DNA from 3 places in the Lysinibacillus sp. fls2-241-R2A-57 genome. Region 1 is predicted to be linked to each of the others. Evidence: riboswitches for the same ligand, from Rfam matches in the RefSeq annotation. Region 1 holds a riboswitch; each other region holds the start of a gene.
The links. A riboswitch is a leader RNA that binds a small molecule or an ion and turns the genes downstream of it on or off. The one in region 1 is predicted to bind thiamine pyrophosphate.

Region 2: another riboswitch for thiamine pyrophosphate. It lies ahead of QRN68_RS13730 (hypothetical protein); the one in region 1 lies ahead of thiM (hydroxyethylthiazole kinase).
Region 3: another riboswitch for thiamine pyrophosphate. It lies ahead of QRN68_RS03245 (ABC transporter substrate-binding protein); the one in region 1 lies ahead of thiM (hydroxyethylthiazole kinase).

What each region holds. Positions count from the first base shown of each region.
Region 1 is NZ_JARVRU010000021.1:40,561-43,753, reverse strand. Features, by position in the region: gene mbcS (acyl-CoA synthetase MbcS) at 1-1,490, opposite strand, end outside; TPP riboswitch at 1,678-1,776, shown strand; gene thiM (hydroxyethylthiazole kinase) at 1,869-2,624, shown strand; gene thiD (bifunctional hydroxymethylpyrimidine kinase/phosphomethylpyrimidine kinase) at 2,624-3,193, shown strand, end outside.
Region 2 is NZ_JARVRU010000080.1:12,686-15,878, forward strand. Features, by position in the region: gene QRN68_RS13715 (MarR family winged helix-turn-helix transcriptional regulator) at 1-191, shown strand, start outside; gene QRN68_RS13720 (EVE domain-containing protein) at 233-694, shown strand; gene thiW (energy coupling factor transporter S component ThiW) at 771-1,271, opposite strand; gene QRN68_RS13730 (hypothetical protein) at 1,305-1,793, opposite strand; TPP riboswitch at 1,885-1,992, opposite strand; gene QRN68_RS13735 (glycerophosphodiester phosphodiesterase) at 2,433-3,193, shown strand, end outside.
Region 3 is NZ_JARVRU010000016.1:61,579-64,771, forward strand. Features, by position in the region: gene QRN68_RS03240 (thiamine-binding protein) at 1-234, opposite strand, end outside; gene QRN68_RS03245 (ABC transporter substrate-binding protein) at 236-1,240, opposite strand; TPP riboswitch at 1,411-1,521, opposite strand; gene QRN68_RS03250 (RNA polymerase sigma factor) at 1,718-2,209, shown strand; gene QRN68_RS03255 (sigma factor regulator N-terminal domain-containing protein) at 2,209-3,123, shown strand.

The sequences.
Region 1 (3,193 bases):
GCGCGAGGATATTTATATGGCGCTGTTAAAGTCTTCACATGGTTTTGTAGTTTTTTTATCAGTGCTTCATTACCAATTTCTCCATCATGGAGCACGATATATGCCTTCACAATATTTCCACGAACCTCATCTGGACTCGCAACAACTGCAGTTTCTTTAACTGCTGAATGCTTCAATAATGCATCTTCTACTTCAAATGGTCCTATCGTATAGCCAGACGAAATAATGATATCATCTCCGCGTCCTTCAAACCAAAAATAACCATCTTCATCTTTATATGCACGATCTCCGGTAATATACCAATTGCCTCTAAATTGTAAATTTGTACGTTCTAGATCATTTAAATATTTTTTAAATAACGCGGGTGTTTCACGGTGTACAGCAATATCTCCAACTTCTCCAATTGCAACTGGATTTCCAAAATCATCGATAATTTCAACAGTATTTCCCGGAGTAGGTTTACCCATTGAGCCAATTCTAGCCTTCATTCCTACCATTGTACCAACAAGTAACGTATTTTCTGTTTGTCCATAACCATCTCGCACTTGTAAATTCAAGACCTCCGAAAATACTTTTATCACTTCACTATTTAAAGGCTCGCCTGCTGACACGGCTTGACGAATTGCACTTAAATTGAAATCTTGTAAATTTTCAAGTGCTGCCATAAATCGATATTCGGTTGGTGTACAGCACAGAATATTAATATGGAATTTTTCAAGCAGCGTGAGGTATGTTGTCGCATCAAAGTGACCTTTGTAGACAAATGCTGTTGCACCACTTCCTAATGTAGCGAGAAACGGACTCCAAATCCATTTTTGCCAGCCTGGAGCTGCTGTAGCCCAAACTATGTCACCTTCTTGAACACCTAACCAATTCGGTGCAGTTGTTCGTAAATGTGCATAACCCCAGCTATGTGTATGTACGGCTGCTTTTGGATTGCCTGTTGTACCACTCGTATAGGCTAAAAATGCAATGTCAGTACTTCTAGTAGGTGTAGAACTTATGTAGGTTGTTGGTTGGCTTTGCATTTTTTCAAGCAACGGCTGCCATGATTCATGTGCATGGCCAATGACAAATTTCTGTATGCCTTGTGAATTTTGAACAGCATCAAATTGTTCAACATAAGGCTCAAATGCAACAACGCCTTTTGCATTAGCATGATTGATTCGATATTCAATATCTTTAGTTCTCAACATCTCTGAGCTTGGTATAATCGTTAGCCCCGCCTTTAAGGCCGCAAGATAAACGATATACGCTTCAACTGATCTTGGTACCATGACTAAAATAACATCATCTTTTGTTAAACCATAAGATGTAAATACATGTGCTGCCTGATTCGCCTTTTCAAGTAAACTAGCATATGTAATGTATTGAATTTCCTCATTTTCGTTATAAACGATCAATGCATTTTTTGTAGAATCCTGTGCATATTTTTCGATTTCCTCTGAAATGTTATACCACTCTGGTGCGATTAAATCTTGTCGTTTCATGGCAAATGCCCCCTTTTGCTATGCTCATTATAAAACTCAATTTTTATCATTTTCAATGAAAGGCACTCAATTTTAAAAAGTCATGACAACTATCATGCTCTGCTATATGGCATCAGTCACGTCTTAGTTCAAAAAAACTCTCTATTGAACACTAAAGAAAAATATGGTACATTTTGGTCAACTAAAAGCAAGATTGCAGGGGGACTCATTTAGAGTTGAGAAGGTAAAACCTGACCCTTTGAACCTGTTAGTTAATACTGACGTAGGGAGCAATTCACATCTAATTCATTGATGAAAGGCTCTTTTTACGTGTTTTTTTCTGCACGAAAAAGGGCCTTTTTTGCATGCTTACGTCCATCCATTAGAGGAGGACTTAAATTGATTATTCAAAATATCCGTAAACAAAATCCACTGATTCATTGCATTACCAATTATGTTGTGGCAAATTTCCAAGCAAATGGCTTATTAGCAATAGGCGCTTCGCCAGTCATGGCTGATGACAGTCATGAAGTTGAAGAAATGGTCGCTATTGCTTCAGGCTTATTGTTAAATATCGGTACCCTTAATGAACAGATGAAAGAATCAATGCTACTTGCAGGAAAAAAGGCAAATGCTCAGGGCATTCCCGTTGTTTTAGATCCTGTTGCTGCAGGTGCAACTTCTTACCGTAAACAGACGGTACAGCAATTATTGGCGGAAATAAAATTTGCAGCAATTCGTTGTAATATCGGAGAGCTTGCAGCGATTGCCAATGTAGACTGGCAACAAAAAGGCGTAGATAGTGGTACTGGTTCAATTTCATTAGAAGTTGAGGCAAAACAAATAGCTCAACTCTACAATTGTATTGTTATTGTGACCGGTGAAAAGGATTTTATTACTGATGGCAAACAGCATCAATGGGTTACAGGTGGAAATTCTCAAATGACAGAAGTCACTGGAACTGGCTGCTTATTAAGTGCTATTTGTTGCGCCGCCTACACCGCAGGGAATGAACCATATTACCAATTGGTCGATACTTTATCGCTTTATAAAAAAGTGGCAGAACAAGCCGCTTCTGCGACTCATTACATTGGCGATTTTCAAATAACAATATTGAATGAACTACATCGTCTTTCCAAGGATGGTGAAGAATGATGCATATTGTAACGACAATTGCTGGTTCAGATAGTGGTGGCGGTGCGGGCATACAAGCTGATTTAAAAACATTTCAGGAATTAAAGGTGTTTGGAACGTCTGTTATTACAGCTTTAACTGCCCAGAACACACTTGGTGTATCGGATGTCTTACCAATTGAAGTTAGCTTTGTTGAAAAACAACTTAAAGCACTAATCGAGGATTTTTCAATTAGTGCTATTAAAACAGGAATGCTATTTTCTTCCGAAATAATTCAATCAATCGCACATATTTTAGCCGAAGTAAATATTCCACTAATTGTCGATCCAGTCATGATTGCAAAAGGTGGCGAAAGCTTATTACAGCAAGAAGCAATTGTTGCAATACGTAGGTATTTACTTCCTTTAGCAACAATCGTAACACCGAACATACCTGAAGCTGAAACACTTTCTGGAAGAAAAATTAAAACGTTGGCAGATATTCAGGACGTGGCTTACATCTTCTTACAAATGGGCGTTCAATGTGTCATTATTAAAGGCGGTCATTTAGCCGATAAATATTATGCTATTGACTATGTATTTTTGCAAGAT
Region 2 (3,193 bases), on a different contig from region 1:
AGAAAAATCAAGAAAATAGAAGAGAGAATTTAATATGCCTTACGGAACAGGGTGAAAATTTGGCAGAAGAATTGTTGAAGACCCTTGCGATTTCTGAGAATGAAGTTTTAAATGTACTTTCATTAGAAGAAAAAGAGCAATTGAAAGGCATATTGACAAAAGTATATGAAAATCGTGCACAGGAAAAGTAAAATCATTAACGATGATGCCAAAATAAAAGGAGATGAAAGCTATGTCTCAATATCCTACGATTGAAAGAGACCCTAAATATTGGATTGGCGTGGTATCTCTCAATCATGTTCAAAAAGGGGTTGAGGGAGGATTCGGCCAGTTATGCCACGGTAAAGAAAGACCTTTGAAACGAATGCAAAAAGGAGATTGGATCATTTATTATTCTCCTAAAAAAAGTCTAGATGGTAACGAGCCTGTAAGAGCATTTACCGCAATTGGAAGAATAAAAGACGAGCGAATATACGAGTTCCAAATGGCAGAAAATTTTATTCCTTTTAGAAGAGATATAGACTTTTATAAAGAGGCAAAGGCTGTACCGATAAAAAGGATCTTAGATTATTTAGAATTTGTAGAAGATAAATCGAAATATGGTTATAAATTCAGATTTGGTCATTTTGAAATAAGCAAAAAAGACTTTTTACTAATTGCTCATGAAATGGGATTACCGTTGAAGTATGGATGAATTTAGTTGGATAAAAAACGTTACTTTCTTAATGAATTGCCATTAAGAAGTAACGTTTTTATATTGCAACCAATCATTATTTAAGCAGAGTGTTAAGGTTAGTTACAAATACTGTTTTACGCAAATTGCTAGCAATGACAATGCCTAAGACAGCACCAATAGTACTTGAAGTTAAAAAGGCTGGCATGAAAAATAAAGCAGCAACGGATGTCCCCATTAATAAGTGTGCGTAAGGTACTGCAATGAGTGAGGCAATAATACCTGTCCCGAATATTTCACCGACACCTGCTAGCCACTGCTTGCCGCTGTATTTATAGGCTAGAGCTGCACATAAAGCACCAATGACACTGCCGGGTATAGCTAATAATGAGCCTGTGCCTGTTAAAATACGAATAATTGCTGTGACAAAGGCGACCATAACAGTAGGCACTGGTCCAAGAATGATAGCGCCAATAACATTAATGGCATGCTGTACAGGGTAGGCACGTGCAATTCCCGTTGGTATTGAGACAAAGCTAGAACCTGCTACGGCAATAGCTACTAGTAAGGCCATGATTGTTAATTTTCGAATTGACATAATTTCCACTCCTTTAAAATATGAATTTAATCGTTAATAACGGTAAATTTGGTGTTCCGCCGGTAAACTAGGGAGTTCCGCCGCTAAAACAGAGAAAAGCGCCGGTAAATCAGAGAAATCCGCCGCTAAAACAGAGAAATCCGCCGCTAAAAGGGTGAGAAGCGCCGGTAAACTAGTGAGATCCGCCGCTAAAACAGAGAAAAGCGCCGGTAAATCAGAGAATTCCGCCGCTAAAAGGGTGAGAAGCGCCGGTAAACTAGTGAATTCCGCCGGTAAAGCAGAGAAAAGCGCCGGTAAATCAGTGAGATCCGCCGCTAAAACAGAGAAAAGCGCCGGTAAACCAGAGAAATCCGCCGCTAAAACAGTAAAAAGCGCCGGTAAATCAGAGAAATCCGCCGCTAAAAGGGTGAGAAGCGCCGGTAAATCAGAGAATTCCGCCACTAAAACTGTGAAAAGCGCCGGTAAAGCAGTGAAATCCGCCGCTAAAACAGAGAAAAGCGCCGGTAAACAAAAAAATTCCACCGCTACAGCGTAAAAAACCCGACAACAATATAAAACCTAAAAAGGCCGCTCCCTAAAAACATAGGAAGCGGCCTTGCATTTACATAGTAAAAAGCAAGTGTCGCCACTTCCCTCCGCTAGTGTGAACTAGATCAGGTTCAAAGGGTCCGTATATGACAATATACGTCTCAGCCTTTTAAAGACTCCCCTAGTGGTAATAATGGGTTTAACTCTTTAATTTTCTAATAATAATGTAGTAAAGACAGCCTGTTTTCCTTGATATACAAGGAGTTTTAACAGGAGAAATTAATCATAGTTACTTAACATTTTAGCACACTTGAAAGAATGGAGCTAGAACTCCTACATACTCAAGGGATGGTCTAAAAGTGTCACGCTCAAAAAATAGAGAGACATCTTTCAAGTGAAGAACTGAGTTGAAGCGCAATCAAAAGTTCAGTATGTACGGAGCTTACAGAGTACGACGACCAACTTATGAAGAGATTTGTAGGGGTTTTATCATGTGATGAATAATCTGTCGCCTTTTTATGTATTAAGTCTCTCCGTTTCGTGTGCATTATCACTATACAGTATTGTTGGAGGAAATGTGTAGATATATAATGAGATATGCACCGCGATACTAACTAAAGGAAAACCAAAACCATGAATACTAAACAAACCAATACGAATCGTTTAAAATTCATGCCTTTTCAGATGACGAGGGATATTTTAAGGGTGTGGAAGTATGCGTACCGTCCTTTTCTTTTATTTGAATTGGTATACAAACTGCTAACGATAAGTGTATTTATCCCGTTATTATCCATAATTTTTAACAAATTACTGGCTGTTGGGGGCTTCCAAGCGGCCGCCAATCATGACCTTCTGCGCTTCTTGTTCAGCAAATATGGCCTACTTAGTGTACTGGTAATGGTGCCAATTGCCATAATGCTCATTTACACAGAGTTTACTGTGCTCTTCTATATTGCCTATTATGGGATTCAAGAGAAGCGCGCACGAATCCGCCCCGTATTGTTCAAGGCAATCTCTAGCTTACCAGGTTTATGGCGCGTCGGAGTTTTTGGACTTGCTCTCTATTTATTGCTCCTGTTCCCGCTACTTGATGTCAACATCAGCGGAACACTATTGCCGAATATGACGGTTCCGAACTTTATTACGGGCGAGCTGATGAAGACAACCTTCGGAACGATCGTTCTTGTTATCGTTGGACTGCTTATCCTGGCATTGAACTTAATCTGTATCTATGCTCTGCCGATTATGGTATTGGAAGGCAAGTATCAATTCTGGAACGCCGTTCGCGAGAGCAAGCAATTGTTCTGGCGTAGTAAGTGGTCATTAGTTAGAGCTGTGTTTGAATGGGCATTAATCTTCCTGTTGCTGTTCATTCTACTTATCTGTCTAATCAG
Region 3 (3,193 bases), on a different contig from region 1:
TTTCACTTGAGTAATGACATTAATAGCACCAAGCTCTATCATCTTATCATTCATTTTTTCGATGATTTGTAATAAAGTCGATAGCTCACCCTCCATTGTCGTTTCTAATGGATGAACTTCATATTTCACCCCTGATGCGTCTATAACGGCAATCGCTGCATCGACAAATGGAATAACATCTTCATATTTTTCAGTTTTCGGGATAATTTGTACACTAATTAATGAGTTTGCCATGTTATTTTGTCTCCTTTTTCGGTAAAAAGTCATTTGTAAATGCTTGTTCTGCGTTAAATTCGCCCTCTAAAACTTTGTTGTCGGCCATCCATTTTGCGTAGTTCTCCCAGACAGTTAGCTTTTGCTCGCCCCATTGCGCCGCATCGTCTTGATACTTATCTGCTAGCCATTCCTGACTTTTATGCACAAGGTCTTTATCTAAGTCAGGTACCTCTTTTAATAAAATATCAGCCGCCTCACTCGGATGACTTATCGCATATTCATAGCCCTTTGCTGCAGCAGCGACAAACGCTTTGACTGTATCTGGATCATCCTTAATCATTTTTTCATTTGTAGCAAGTACAGGTGTGTAATAATCTAACTGATCACTATAATCTGTTAAATAAAGCATGTTCAATTTTTCACCACGAAGTTCTGCTTCAATCCCTGTCCATGCATAATAAATCCAGGCAAAATCAATATCTTTTTTCATCATTGTGAAGAAATCCAAATCACCTGCATTGACAATATCTAACTTATTAATATCCGCATTTTCTGTTTGCATAAGTGATTGTAGGACAGCCTTTTCAAGTGGTGCACCCCAGCCACCATATGTTTTACCTTCAAAATCCTTCGGTGACGTAATCCCTTTAGATGCAGTGGATGCAAAGCCAGAAGTATTATGTTGAATAATCGCTGCAATCGATACTAAAGGTACATCCTGCACACGTGCCTGTGTAATCCCTTCTTGGTAGCTTACGCCAAACTGAGCCTTACCAGACGCCACTAGTTGATCTGCACCCGTTTCGCCAGGTAATAAAATTTCAACATCTAAGCCCTGTTCTTTAAAGTAGCCAAGTTTTTCCGCTACATATAAACCTGTATGATTTGTATTCGGTGTCCAATCTAGCACGACCGATACCTTTTTTAATGCATTCGCATCGTTTTTATCCTTTGTCTCCTCTTTTTTGCTACAACCCACTAATGTTAAAAGTGTAGCCATCAGAATCAATAACCATTTTTTCATGTTTAATCCTCCCAGTAAGTAATGTGAAAGTGTTCATGAATGAATGTTTCCACCAGAAGAAAGCGTATTCACAATTAGTATGTACCCAAGGCTTGCACATACAACAAAAACATAAAAAAAACGCCCAGGATTCCTCCCAGACGTTTTACAATCAGTATCAAAAACTTTCTTTTTTTTGAATAGATGTTCCCTACGCTGGTACGAGCCAAATCAGGTTCAAAGGGTCAGCGTCTATCGGACACAATCTCAGCTGGCAACTACCAGCCCCCCTACATTCTTTCCATATGAACTTTTCGTGATTATTATACCCATATCTATCTGTAAATGACAAGGGTCTCTTTCATGTTAAAGCATTATATTGTCATATCATTTCAAAAAGCAATGTCAAACATAGCCCTTATTCCAAAATAAACTTTATAGTTAAGTGTATACATTTATGATCACTCATTCGTTGTATAAGAGTAAGGAGGATCAGCAATGAAAAAAGAAAATGAACTAACCTCCTATCTAATCCATTTAGGAGAGGAAGTGTTCAATCTATTACTAGCGAAAGGAGCCAAAAAAGAAGATGCAGAAGATATTATTCAAACCACCTATTACAAAATATACATGCTATTAGATAGCCTAACAGAAAACAATATACGTCCTTGGTTTTTTAGGGTATCGCTCAATCAATATATTGACTTAAAAAGGAAAAAGGAGCAGAAAAACATTTACATCACCGAGGAAATATACTCTAAGCTCCAACACACCGATTATAATTTTGAGACGTTGCTAAATAAGGATGAGATTTTCTATTTGTTAAAAGACATTAAAAAAGAATATAAAGAAATATTCTTTTTAAAGTATTACTATGATTTGTCATATGAAGAAATTGCTATTTTGTTGGATATTCAAGTAGATAGCGTCAAGCAAAAATTATATCGTGCACGTAAATGTATTCACTCAAAAATAGGAGGTAAACTTTGATGGAAACTTCGTTAAATAACGCTTTAAAAAAGGCTAAACGAAAACAGTTACTAAAAATTATCATCACTTCAATTGTTGTCATATTAATTCTCTTACCTGTTTTTTATAAAACTGGTTCCTTTTTTGCAGCGAAAAGTTCTCAAAGACTTAAAGAACAGCTTTTTTTACATAATGACATTGCAGAACCTAATATTCAAATCGACTCTCAAGTCACGGTGAGTAATTCATCAATGTTTGGTGGAAATATCATTACAAACCGTTCTAAGAATATTAATGGTTATATGGTTCCATGGAGCACACTTACTAGTTCATTCGGTTGGTTCCGAGGCAATGTTGATAATAACGAGTTAGTACCAGGATTTTATTGGTCTGATTCAGAGTACTATGAATACGATAAACAGACAAAGACTAAATCTGCGACATTTTATCATCCATCTATTCAAAAATACTTTGACGATGTACCAAACGAACTAAGCGAAATTTCGCAAATGGAGAATCACGTTGCAGAAGTTGCCGTTTCTTTCAATAAACCTTATACATTAAATGAAATACAAGAAAAAATTCCTAGCAATTTAAACATCGTATGGTTGTATATGGCATCACCAATTGTTGATGAAAGTACAGGACCTGCTGGTTTAGAGGTTTATGGCTTTGATCCGGCAGATTCACCGAAAAAATCCTACGATGGCTTTATTGATTCACTTAAAACATATGATGCTAATGAAAATAACGAAACAATTCAGGAGTTTTTAAATTCAAATAAAAATAAACGGTTTGATGAAGTGAAAATTTTAGGGGTAATGCTCACTGGCAAAGCAAATAATTTTAAAGCCTTAGAGAATCAAGATTTTATCCGTGGTGCCTCAGTAGGAGCCACTGCACAAATCGTTCCTTATATTAAACCTGAAAAATAACGTGATTAGAAATCAAAACCTTAAAAAGCGCGAGAAATCAATTTTAAAATGTTGATTTCTCGCGCTTCTC